Regions from separate parts of the Micromonospora sp. LOL_023 genome, predicted to be linked through region 1. Evidence: riboswitches for the same ligand, from Rfam matches in the RefSeq annotation. Region 1 holds a riboswitch; each other region holds the start of a gene.
The links. Region 1 has a riboswitch for cyclic di-AMP ahead of ACFHVL_RS17315 (NlpC/P60 family protein). Riboswitches for the same ligand answer to the same signal wherever they lie in the genome.
Positions count from the first base shown of each region.

Region 2: linked by a shared signal. The riboswitch ahead of ACFHVL_RS05385 (NlpC/P60 family protein) and the one ahead of ACFHVL_RS17315 (NlpC/P60 family protein) in region 1 are both predicted to bind cyclic di-AMP.
Region 3: linked by a shared signal. The riboswitch ahead of ACFHVL_RS24345 (coiled-coil domain-containing protein) and the one ahead of ACFHVL_RS17315 (NlpC/P60 family protein) in region 1 are both predicted to bind cyclic di-AMP.

Region 1 covers NZ_JBHMIM010000030.1:16,833-21,086, forward strand. The annotation lists gene ACFHVL_RS17310 (sigma-70 family RNA polymerase sigma factor) at 447-1,376, shown strand; gene ACFHVL_RS17315 (NlpC/P60 family protein) at 1,470-2,429, opposite strand; cyclic di-AMP (ydaO/yuaA leader) riboswitch at 2,440-2,596, opposite strand; gene ACFHVL_RS17320 (DUF6232 family protein) at 3,053-3,724, shown strand; gene ACFHVL_RS17325 (helix-turn-helix domain-containing protein) at 3,752-4,254, opposite strand, start outside.
Region 2 covers NZ_JBHMIM010000006.1:122,460-126,713, reverse strand. The annotation lists partial or broken gene ACFHVL_RS05405 ((Fe-S)-binding protein) at 1-71, shown strand, start outside; partial or broken gene ACFHVL_RS05400 (heterodisulfide reductase-related iron-sulfur binding cluster) at 143-442, shown strand; gene ACFHVL_RS05395 (VanZ family protein) at 453-1,067, shown strand; gene ACFHVL_RS05390 (NlpC/P60 family protein) at 1,376-2,305, shown strand; cyclic di-AMP (ydaO/yuaA leader) riboswitch at 2,561-2,701, shown strand; gene ACFHVL_RS05385 (NlpC/P60 family protein) at 2,707-3,735, shown strand; gene dcd (dCTP deaminase) at 3,859-4,254, opposite strand, start outside.
Region 3 covers NZ_JBHMIM010000052.1:42,184-46,437, forward strand. The annotation lists gene ACFHVL_RS24340 (cation diffusion facilitator family transporter) at 1-890, shown strand, start outside; cyclic di-AMP (ydaO/yuaA leader) riboswitch at 1,059-1,189, shown strand; gene ACFHVL_RS24345 (coiled-coil domain-containing protein) at 1,280-2,371, shown strand; gene ACFHVL_RS24350 (hypothetical protein) at 2,870-4,234, shown strand.

The DNA of each region.
Region 1 (4,254 bases):
AACCGAGGTTCGTTGGTCGAGCCGGGTCGGCGGTGACGCCGTGTCGGATCGACAGTGACGAGGATCGCAGGAGGGACAGTGACGGGAATCGCCGCGGTGCGCCGGGCGTCATGGGTGTCCTGGGTGCCCGCGAAATGTCGTCGCCGCCGGTGGTTCGGCGCGGCCGGCTGCCCTCGCGCGACGCGGCGACCGAGGGGCCTGGCAGGAAACGCCAATCCTGTTCACAGCGATTACTCAGGCAATCGTGTCAGCTTCGACTCACGAGACGGAATCCCTGGCGCGTCTCATCTGTTGTGTAGGTGTCGGCGCCGATCGGCGAAGCCCGGCGCAACGGGCCCGTCGGCAGGAGGCAGACGAGACGGGGGGAGAGGCTGATGAAGATGCGGGTCGTAGGTAACAGGGCAAGTGGGGTCAACGAGGGGACCGTGAGCAACGTGGAGAAGCCGATGGCTTTGCGGACCGACGAGGTTGCCGAGGAGCGGGACCTGGTCGGCGTCTACCTGCATGAAATCTCTCGCACGCCGCTGCTCGACGCGGCCCGGGAAGTCGACCTCTCCAAGGCGATCGAGGCCGGCCTCTACGCGGAGCACCTGCTGGAGCAGGGGGTGCCGCGCGCCGGTGTCAGCCGTGAGGAGTTGGAGCGGCTGGTCGCCGAGGGCGAGCGGGCCAAGGACCTGTTCATCCGGGCCAACCTGCGGCTGGTGGTGTCGATCGCGCGCCGTTACGTCCGCTCCGGCATGCCGATGCTGGATCTGATCCAGGAGGGCAACACCGGCCTGGTGCGAGCGGTGGAGAAGTTCGACTACGAGCGCGGCTTCAAGTTCTCCACCTATGCGACCTGGTGGATCCGTCAGGCAATCAGCCGGGCCATCGCTCAGCAGGAGCGGACCGTCCGGCTGCCGGTGCACCTCGTCGAGGACGTCAACCGGATGCGGAACACCGCCCGGCAGTTGACCCGTGAGCTCGGCTCGGATCCTGAGCCGGAGCAGATCGCCGCGTCCCTCGGAGTGCCGGTGGAACGGGTCCACGAGCTGGTGCGCTGGTCGCAGGACACGGTGTCGCTCGACACCCCGGTCGGCGACGACGGTGACACCAAGCTCGGTGACCTGGTGGCCGACAGCGACGCGCCGTCGCCGGAGGACATCGTGCTCACCGGGCTCGAGCGCCAGCGGATCGAGGGTCTGCTGAACCACCTCGACGACCGGTCGGCCGGCATCATGCGGGCCCGCTACGGTCTGGAGGATGGCCGGGAGCACTCGTTGACCGAGGTCGCCTCTCGGTTCTCGCTGTCCCGCGAGCGGATTCGGCAACTGGAGATCCAGGCACTGGGTCGGCTCCGGGAACTGGCCCGCGCAGAGGGTCTGCAGGCGGCCTGACCCTCTCCCACCCCGCGACGTCTCTGATCACGAAGTGGCCCGGCATCCGTAACGGATGCCGGGCCACTTCGTCGGCGTCGGTGCTCCGGGAGATCAGGTCACCCGGCCGAAGCCGTACGGTGCCATCATGTCCACGCTGGCCAGCTCGACAGGACGGCCGAAGGTCGGAGCGTGGATCACCTGGCCGTTGCCGACGTAGAGCGCGATGTGGGCAAGGCCGTTGTAGAACACCAGGTCACCTGGCTGCAGAGCGCCCCGGTTGATCTTCGCCACCCGGTCCCACTGCATTGCGGCGTTGTGCGGCAGGCTCTTGCCGGCGGCCCGCCAGGCGGCGAGCGTCAGGCCCGAGCAGTCGTAGCCGTTCGGTCCGCTGGAACCCCACACGTACGGTTTGCCGATCGCACCGTAGGCGAACTCGACGGCGGTGCCGGCGGCGCCGGCGACCGATGGGATCGGCCCGGAGTAGGACGAACCGGCCTGGCTGGCCGCCCCGTACGCCTCCTCCCGCTTCTCCATCAGCTCGTCGATTTCCGCTTCGATCTTCTTCTTGCGGTCGGCGAGCTCCTTGACCTGGGCATCCTGCTTGGCCAGCGCGGCCTGCAGCTTCTCCTGCTCAGCCAGGTAGGTCACCTGGGTGTCGGTAAAGCTGCTGAGCCGCTGCTGACGATCCCTCGCCAGATGGTCCAGGGTGCCGAGGCGGTGGACGAAGGTGTCGGAGGTGCCGTCGAGCAGTGCGCTGGCGGTGCTCAACCCACCGGTCTTGTACGCGGTGATCGCGATCTGCCCGACCTCGATCTCCGCCTGGGCGAGTTCCTTCTGGAGCGGACCGAGCTTGGTGTCGATCTCCTCGGCCGCGGCGCGGGTCGCCTTGGCTTCCTCGTTGAGTCGGTTGTACGACTCGACGACTTTCGCCAACTCTTCGGATTCCTTGTTGATCTGCTGCGTCAGTTCGCTGACCGAGGGCTGGGCCGAGACGGCGCTCGCCGGTACCGCCAAGCCGACGGCTACGCCGGCCAGCACGAGGGTGCGCAGCAGAATCCGCGCTGATGACAAGAAAACAGGACCCTTCTTCCATCGCCGCCTACCGGGTTAGCTGACGGATTCGGGCGGGAAGGAGTCGCCCTACCGCGCTGAGCGCGGATTCACCCCGGAACGCTGTTCGGTGGGTCCCCGGGTCACCAACTGTCGATTACCGAAAGGTTACTCGGCGTGATCTCCGGGTGGTGATTCGGCGGCGCTGGACCAGCGTCACCACGGTCGGTGACTGGCGACCGGACCAGTAGGTCTAACTTAGCTGTCGCGGTTATCTCCGGAAAGTGGTGTGATCGTGATTCTGGCATTGCCCAAGGTGATATTTATCAATAGTTACTGAGGGTAGGTGATTGTGGCTCTATGGTGATTGGGACGGGGCGATTCGGTCGGCCGGCTGGTCGCCCGGTGGCGGCAGGGTTGGGTCCGGGGTGTCCTGGGTGATGCGCGGCTTTAGTCGCAATGCGCAGTTGTCGGCGGGCATCCACTGGGATAAATAAGAACATATGCCGCTTATTGCCATCCAGGATGCTCCCTGCCGTACGTCGATCTGCTAGGTGGCAGATTGCGCACCTTCCATCGAGTAGCTCGCTGTTTGCACAATGGACGCGCAAGGTCAGCGCCGCGCGAGCCCTTCGGAGGCAGCCATGCGTGCAACTCGCCAGACCCCACCCCTACGCGGATCCCCGACCACCCGTCCGGACCAGCATCGCGGCGCGCGCAGCGCCGACCAGCCCTTGATCCCCAGGGCCCGCAACAGCCGCTTCCTGAGGCAGTCCCCGCCTACCGACGGTGTCGAGGTCGATCCGCGCGGTCGGGGCGGCCGCTACCCGGGGCCCGCCTTCTACCGGCAGCCCGGCATCTGTGTAACGCCCGAGTGGTTCATCGTCGCCGGCCGCCGATTCGCCATCCGCAGCCTCACCGAGTTGCGGACCGCACGTGGTCCTCGCGACCGGCTCACCGGTCGTGCCGTCGCCGTGACCGCCGTGGTGCTCGCCGGGATCGCGATGACCATCGGCTTCACCAAGAGCCTGCACGAGGTCAGCGCCGGTGGCTATCTGGCCCTGCTGGTGGCGGCCTTCATCCCAGTCTGCTGCGCCTGGATCGGCGACCGGCTGCGACCGCGGCCCTTCGAACTCTGGGGTCGTCACGAGGGCCTGATGGTCATCTTGTTCAGCACCGATGAGGAACGCCAGTACGGGCAGGTGAGCCGGGCGGTGATGCGCGCTCGGGAGATGTGCCGGCTGGCGGGGTTGTCCGACCCGGTGACCATCGAGCCCTGGGTGCCCGATCAGCGTGGAGCCGTCGGCGGCCCGTGACCGGGACCGCGGGCTGGTCGACGCCGATCAGCCCGCGTCGTGGTCGTCGAGACTCTCGGCCAGGTGTCGCAGCATCGCGACCGAATCCGCCTGGGACAGCGACTCCGCCCGCAGCCGGTCGAAGACGTGCTGATAGGACCGCACCTCACCGCCCCGGTCGATCACCTCCTGGACCAGGGCGCTCTCCACGTACACGACGTCGGCGTCGGCCTGATCCGCGAAGTGCAGGATGACGAACGGGCCGAGCACCGTGTTGCTGCCGGCGGCGAAGGGCAGCACCCGGACAGTGATGTGCGGCGCGGCGCACATCTGGGCCACGTGCCGCAGTTGCTCCCGCAGGATGCGTTGCCCGCCGGTCACCCGGCGCAGGGCCGCCTCGTCGAGGATCACCTCGATCTGTGGTGGATCCGCGCCGTAGAGCACCTCGTGTTGGCGGGCCAGCCGGATCTGTACCCGACCTTCGATCTCCTCGGCCGGCACGTGATGCGGCCCGTCGGCGGGGATCAACGCCCGGGCGTACTCCTCGGTCT
Region 2 (4,254 bases), on a different contig from region 1:
CCACGACCCGTGCTACCTGGGTCGGCACAACCGGGTGTTCAGCCCACCCCGCGAGGTGCTCGCCGCCGCGCTGACCGGTGGCTCCGACAGCGGTGGCGCGGCCACAGGCGGGTCCGGCGCGGCACCAGCCGGCGCACAACTGCGCGAGATGCCCCGAAACTCCGAGCGTTCGTTCTGCTGCGGTGCCGGCGGCGCCCGGATGTGGATGGAGGAACGGATCGGCAAGCGGGTGAACGTCGACCGCGTCGAGGAGGCGCTGTCCACCGGGGCGGAGACGATCGCCGTCGGCTGCCCGTTCTGCTTCACCATGCTCGGCGACGGGGTCACCGGCAAACAGTCCACCGGCGAGGCGGCCGAGAACGTCGAGGTCGTCGACGTCGCGACCGTGCTGCTCAGGTCGGTGCGGCCAGCGGTAGCATCGTCGGCGGTCGCCGAAGAGTAGGGAGAAGCGGGTGCTTGGTTGGGCCCGTGAGTTCCTGTCCCAACCCTGGCCGTTCGTCCTGCTCGCGCTGGTGACGGCGGTCGGCCTGGTGACGCACCGGCCACTGGCGCGGCGGCTCGGCTGGGCCCGCTGGCCGACGCTCGGCATGTTCGTCGGGGCCGCCGCGATCGCCGCCCTGACCCTGCCACCGGCACCGACCGGCGTCGGCGTACCGCTCGCTCCCGGGGTGTCGGTCGACGGGCCGGACGGCCAGGTGATCGCGGCCTGCGTCCGGTCCCTGACCGACCCGTCGGTGCTCTGGTCCGGGTTGGTGACGGTGGGCTCGTTGGGGGAACGGGTCGGCAACATCGCGATGTTCGTGCCGCTGGCGTTCTGCACCGTGCTGGCGGTGCGCCGGCCGCTGATCGCCGTCGGGGTACTGCTGCTGGCCCCGGCGGCCGTGGAGCTCGGCCAGGCCGTGTTGGGGATGGGCCGCGAGTGCGTCGGTTACGACTGGGTCAACAACGCGACCGGCGTCCTGGTCGGGGCGGTCGCGGCCGGCGCGGTCCGCCTGTTGTCCCGGTGGCTCTGGCCGGTACGCGGCGGAACACCCCACGTGGACCAGGGTGCCCCACCAACGGCGTGAGGTGGCCGCGGTCAAACTGCCCCGCAGTCAACCGCCCCCGCATCGTCCGGTGCCGCCGGGTGTGTGCGTGGACCGGGGCGTCGGCCTTGATCCAATGCGTGCCGTTCCAATAAGGTGAATCACCGACCGCTGTGTACGTCGGCCTCCGATTCCCCGTGTGCGAGGCCCAGCGATCGTCAATGAAGGAGTCGCTGCCAATGGCACGTGTGCTCACCCGTTTGCGCACTCGCAATCACACCAAGTTGCATTCTGGGTACGGGAAGCAGTCAATCGTCAGGGTCGCCCGATTCGTACTGACCCTGACGATCGTGGCCGCCGGGGTGCTGTCATCGGCGGTTCCAGGGCACGCCCAGCCGACGCTGGCCCAGATCGAGGACGAGCTGGATGCCCAGTGGCGCAAGCTGGAGCCGGTGATCGAGCAGTACAACAAGGTGCACAGCGAGCTGAAGGCCAACCGGAAGAAGTCCGCCGAGCTCGACGAGCGGATCCGGCCGCTGGCGTTGCAGGCGGACCTGGCCGCGACCGAGATCGGTGAGGTCGCCAACCGCTATTACCGCACCGGCCCGTCCAGCGAATTCAACGCGCTGCTGAAATCGGGCTCGCCGACCAGTCTCGCTGACCAGCTCATGGTGCTGGACCGGATTTCCAGTCAACGGCAGCAGCAGATCGCGGCCGTCCTGGACGCCCGGGACCGCTATCTGAGTGAGAAGCAGGCGCTCGACGCGCTGATCGCCAGGCAGCAGGCGCAGGACGAGGAACTCGCCGCCAGGCGTAAGACGATCGACGCCGACATCGAGCGGCTGGAGCAGGCGCGGGCCGCCGCGTACCAGACCGCTGGCTACACCGGAAGCTCCGGAGTCTCCGGCCCCTGCCCGGCGGTCTCGGTCGGGGGCGCCGCCGGCACCGCCCTGCGTACCGCCTGCGCCCAGATCGGCAAGCCGTACGTCTGGGGTGCCACCGGTCCGAACTCGTTCGACTGTTCGGGCCTGACCCAGTACGCGTGGGCGAGTGCCGGCGTCCAGCTCACCCACTTCACCGGATCCCAGTGGAACCAGGCGGTTCCGGTCGGTCGGGCCGAGGCGCTCCCCGGCGACCTGGTCTTCTTCTTCAGTGACCTACATCACGTGGGCATGTACATCGGCAATGGCCTGATGGTCCACGCGCCCCGCGCCGGACAACCAGTGCAAATCGAGAATATCGACCACATGCCGCTGGTCGGATTCCGCCGAGTGGGCTGAGATGGCAGGTCAAAACGGGTCTGACCAGGTCAAGCCGGTTAGTTGACCGCCGGTGGAAAGTGGGCTGGGCCGGTGCGAAAGTGCCGGTCCAGCCGGCGGGATTCGAACGCCTGAGCGACAAGCGCCGATACACTAATGGCAACCACTCGAATACGCAAAGATATGAGTAGCTGTCTCGCTTGCGTACGGAGAAGCGGTCTCTCTACCCTTGGGGATCGTCGAGTCGGGAGGACGTCAACCAACCCGGTTGACCTCGACCTGACACTGCCGAATCGTCGCGAACGACGAGCCGGGGACCACAGCACCTGGGGTGCATCCGCAGGATCAACTGCGGTAGGGCGTCTCCTTTCCGCCCGAACCCGTCAGCTGACCCGGTAGGCGGTCTGCGGACAAGGAGTCCGGTGGCTACGAGAGCCCCTCGGCGGCACTCCGGATGGTCCAGCCAGGACCACGGACGAACAGCGCCGCCCGTACGTCGACGAATCCTCACCGCGGCTGTCGCCGCCACCACCGGCATCGGACTTCTGCTGGTCGGAGCGCCAGCGCAGGCGCAACCGACTGTCGCGCAGATCGAAGCGCAGATCGACGACGCCTGGTCCGAGCTCGAGCCGACCATCGAGCGGCACAACGCCGTACGGCAGGATCTCGCCACCAAGAAGAGCCAGGCGGCGGCCCTGCAAAAGAAGATCCAGCCGCTGCAGATCCAGATCGACCTGGCCATGGAGCGGGTCAGCGAATTCGCCGCACGGTCGTACAAGGGCGGCAGCCCGTCGATGATGACCGCGATCCTGACCAGTGGGAAGCCGACCCACCTCGCCGACCAGCTCGAACTGCTCGACCAGTTCGCCCGCCGGCAGTCCAGGGACGTCCAGGTCGTCGTCGACCTGAAGGAGAAGTACGCCGCAGAGAAGGCGCCGCTGGACGAGCTGGTCACCGAGCTGACCAGCACCGAAACCCAGCTCGCGGCGAAGGCCAAGGAGATCGACGCCGAGGTCGACCGGCTCCAGGACCTGCGGCTGCAGGCATACGGCGCGACGACCACGCTCGGCTCGCTGCGCCCCGCGCCGTGCCCCGCGACCTACCCCGGCGGTGCCGCCGGCAAGGCGGTCACCTTCGCCTGCGCCCAGATCGGCAAGCCGTACATCTGGGGCTCCGCCGGCCCGACCGGCTACGACTGCTCGGGTCTGACCTCGGCCGCGTGGCGCCAGGGCGGTGTCTCGCTGCCACACAACGCCGCCCAGCAGCGGCAGCTGATCCGCAACGTCAGCCGGGACGAGCTGCGACCGGGCGACCTCATCTTCTACTACAGCCTGTCCCACGTCGGGATGTACGTCGGTGACGGCTGGATCGTGCACGCGTCGCAGACCGGTGAGCCGATCGCGATGCGCAAGATCGGTTCCGGCGTGCACAGCTACGGCAGGCCCGGCTAGACGTCACTTCTCCCCATGGCCCGGCGCACGCCGCTAGATCCCCCCGTCGCGCGGCGGCACCGGCCACCGGAAAGGCGCCCTCCCATGTCCCCCCCCGGCCTGGGAGGGCGCCTTTCGCCACTGCTATCCGGTAGGCCAGGTGTGCCACTGCTGCCAGGATCGGCTCGGCGTTGGACCCCGCTGACCCTGGTACCGCGAGCCGTAGGCCGATGAGCCGTACGGGTGCTCGGCGGGCGACGACAGCCGGAAGATGCACAGCTGACCGATCTTCATCCCCGGCCAGAGCTTGATCGGCAGGTTCGCGACGTTGGACAGCTCCAAGGTGACGTGACCGGAGAAGCCAGGATCGATGAACCCGGCGGTGGAGTGGGTGAGCAGACCGAGCCGCCCGAGGCTCGACTTGCCCTCCAGCCGCGCGGCGAGCCCGTCGCCCAGTGACACGACTTCGAGCGTCGAGGCGAGCACGAACTCGCCAGGGTGCAGCACGAACGGATCCCCGGTCGGCACCTCGACCTGGGA
Region 3 (4,254 bases), on a different contig from region 1:
ACGGCGCGAGCGCCGCCGGGCAGCGACACTACGGACGGTTGTGGGCCGCGTTCGTCCTGCTGGCGACGTTCATGGTCGTCGAAGCGGTGGCCGCCCTGCTCACCGGATCGCTGGCGTTGCTCTCCGATGCCGGACACATGTTCACCGACGTACTCGGGATCGGGATGGCTCTCGCCGCGATCGCCGCGACCCGACGGCGTAGCGGCGATCCTCAGCGCACCTTCGGTCTCTACCGGCTGGAGGTGCTCGCCGCGCTGGCGAACGCGGTCCTGCTCGCCGGCGTCGCGCTCTACGTACTGATCGAGGCGGTACGCCGGGTCGGCGCGCCGCAGCCGGTAGCGGCCGAACCGATGTTGGTGGTGGCGGCGGCCGGACTGGTCGCCAACATCGTGGCCTTCGGGCTGCTACGTGCCGGCGCCCGGGAAAGCATCAATGTCCGTGGCGCCTACCTGGAGGTGCTCGCCGACCTGCTGGGGTCGGTCGGCGTGATCGTGGCTGGCGTCGTCATCGCCACGACCGGGTGGTGGTACGCCGACCCGCTGGTCGCCGTCGGCGTCGGCGTGTTCATCCTGCCGCGCACCTGGCGACTCGCCCGCACGGCACTGCGGATTCTGATTCAGGTGGCGCCAGAGCACGTGGACGTGCCTCGGGTCAGGAGCCGGCTGGCGACCGTTGCGGGGGTCTGCGACGTGCACGATCTGCATGTGTGGACACTGACGCCCGGCATGGAGGTCGCGTCGGCGCACCTCACCGTCGACCCGTCGGTAGAGGTCGGCGTCGCGTTGCGCGACGCCCGCCAGCTCCTGCACGGAGAGTTTGGGATAGAACACGCCACGCTACAAGTCGAGCCACTGTCGCCAGCCGACCCCTGTGGACCAGCGGACTGGTGATTAGCAGATGCTTAAGTTTCGTGACCTTCCCGCGATACAAACAGCAAACATGTAGCCATATTTCCGATTTTTATTGACAGAAGATAGCGCTCGATCCCGCGCCGGAAGTCCCTACAGCCGGTAGTCTCGGCCCCGGTCTCCGTTCGGGCGGCGCCCCTCCGGCGCCTGCGGGGACCGTCGCCTAATCGCCCGTACGGCGAGCCGGGGAACCACGTACCTGGGGTGCATCCGCGTCAGCGGTAGGGATCTTCCGTCCCGAACCCGTCAGCTAACCCGGTCGGCGGCTGACGGAAGGAACCTGCACCGTGAAGTTGACGCTCCACAAGAACGCCCGACCTCGGTCGGCGCGAAAAACCCGATTCGCTCTGTTAGCACCATTAGCCGCAATCTTGATCGCCGTCACCGGCGCCCCGATCGGCTCCGCGGCACCCGCCAGCGCCGTACCGGCCCGCGCACCCGGCAGCGCCGACGACGAGGGTGGCACCCCCAGTCTGCGCAAGGAGCTCGACGCGGCCTCCAAGGGCTGGATCGATGCCAAGGCCGCGCTCCAGCACTCCGGCAAGCGCCAAAGGCAGCTCACCGACCAGCTCACCGAGGTGGAGGCCGAGCTGGAGGTCCGCAACAGCAACGTCGGCCACATCATCGACCGCGCGTACCGCAACGGCCGGCTCGGTCCGGTCTCCGCGCTGCTGAACAGCACCTCGGAGGGCTTCGTGGACCGGGCGGCGGCGCTGAGCGCGGTGACCGCCAACGAGGACAAGCAGCTCCGCGGGCTGTACGAGACCCGCGACCAGGTGACCCGGTCGAAAGCCGCGATCGAGCATGAGATCCGCGAGCAGAGCAAACAGGTCACCATCATGGACCAGCGCAAGAAGCAGGCGGAACGGGCGCTCGCCGTGGCGGTCGCCGCGGAGGAGCAGGAACGCGAGGAGGCCGAACGGGCAGCCGCGGCCAGCTCCAGCGGATCGTCGTCCGGCTCGTCCGGCTCATCCGGCTCATCCGGCTCATCCGGCTCATCCGGCTCATCCGGGTCATCCGGGTCCGGCAGCGCGTCGGCGACCCCGGCACCGCGCAACGCGAACGGTTCCTGGCCGGCAGAGTCCTGCAGCATCAGTGACCCGACCACGTCGGGCTGCATCACGCCACGCACGCTGCACGCACTCAACCAGGCCAAGGCGGCCGGTTTCACCCGGTACGTGTCCTGCTTCCGCAACGGCGGCTCCGGGGAGCATCCCAAGGGCCGGGCCTGCGACTTCGCCGCTCAGCCCAACACCTTCGGCGGAGTTGCCACCGGCGGGGACAAGACCTACGGCGACAACCTGGCGAACTACTACATCAACAACGCCGACCGGCTCGGCGTGCTCTACGTGATCTGGTACAAGCGGATCTGGTTGCCGAGCAGTGGCTGGAAGTCGTACAGCGGGGCCGGTGGCGACCCGTCCAGCGACCACACCAACCACGTGCACCTGTCGGTCTACTGATCCACCCGACCAACCGATCCCTCCCCGGTGACGGCGGCGGCCACCTCTGGTGGCCGCCGCCGTCGCACATCCGGGTCCGGGAGACGGGCCGACTCGTTCCATCGTCGAACCGTCCGCCCGGCGAATAGCCGGCGAAGTATTCGGCTGGCTCATTTGGACATGACGGTTTCACTGGTCGCCGATTGACCGGCGACCGACAGATGCCACTCAATGACAGGGCGCGACGGGATGACTGAAAGCGCTCTTTTGACTGTCGGTGATACCCGCCTTACCACGGGTGGTGGTCGCCCCAAGGCTCAGGAGAGCGCTCTCACAGAGATATATAGCAAGCTCAACGCAGCTGTCAACCGAAGACCACCAACACCTTCCGAATCCACGGAAGTTCGGGTCAGGATATTGACAGACGCCTGCATCTCTGGTGACGTCCTGGCAATAGCTCATTAATGGACGTGAAACCTTTCGCGACCATGTAGCACGCCCGACCGAACCGGAGGCACCATGAACCTGTCGATCCGTGGCGGGCGTCCAGGCCGGACGCCGCGCCGGATCGTGGCAGCCACCACCGCGACGGCGCTCCTCGCCAGCGGACTGATCTTCGGCATGCTGCGTACGGCCGACGCCGCCACCGTCGGCGCCGGCAGCTACACCACCAGCCGACCGGCTGGTGCCGCCGCCCCCACCGCCTGCGGCAACATCTCCGCCAACCCGCGGCAGTACGTCACCGGCAACGCCCCGACCGGCGCGGTGCCGACCAACGACTGGTGGTCGTCGCTGCTGTTCAAGCGCTACAACTGCGCGTACTCCGACCCGCTGCACGCCCACCCGATGTCCTTCCAACCGACCTCCGGCGGACTCGGGGTCTCGTACACCACCCAGGCGGCCATCTCCGGCACGCCGACCGGCGTCGGCGAGTACCACTACCCGTACACCCGGGAGTTCACCCTCGGCGTCGCCGGGCTGAACTCACCGGACGTCAAGGTCGACGGCTGGAGCGACTGGACGGTCACGCCCTACTGGTCCGACGGCGCCCGCACGCTGCGGACCACCATCGGCCACGGCCTGCCGTTCGTCTACGCCCAGGTCACCGGCGGCAACGCGGTGCTGAGCTTCCCCGGCACGCCGACCGTCTGGCACCACAGCGGCAACCGGATCGGCTTCTCGATGCGCGGCCACGACTACGTCGCGTACGCGCCGAGTGGCGCGATCTGGACCATCGCCGGGACCACGATCACCTCCAACCTCGCCGGCCGCGGCTACCTCTCTGTCGGGCTGCTGCCCACCGGCGCCGGTACCAGCGCGGCCCGGCGGACCGCGCTGATGGACAGCTATGGCCAGTACGCCCACTCGCACGTCACCGGCACCCGGGTGAGCTGGGGCTACCAGCAGTCCAGCAGCACGGTCGACGCCACCTACAGCTTCACCACGACGGCCCGGGAGGGCTCCGCCACCGGCACGGTGATCTCCCTCTACCCCCACCAGTGGAAACACCTGAACGGCGGCAGCCCGATCGCCGAGACCTACGTGTCGGCCCGGGGCCCGATGCGCAACCTGGTCGGCGCGACGTCGTTCCGCACCGCGATGCGTTTCCACGGCGTACTGCCGGAGGTCCCGGCTGTCGCCACCAGCACCGGCGCCGACCTCGCCACCCTCACCGCCCAGCTGGACCAGGCGGCGGCCGGTGACCCGTTCGCCGGGTTCGACAACGACACCTACTGGACCGGCAAGGCGCTGGGCCGGGCCGCCCGGCTGGCCGAGATCGCCGACCAGCTCGGTCGCACCGCGCAGCGTGACCACCTGCTGGCCTCGATCCGCACCCGGCTCACCGACTGGTTCACCGCCCAGGGGCTTTGCGTAGTCGTCTGATGGCGTTTGTGGCCTGAGCG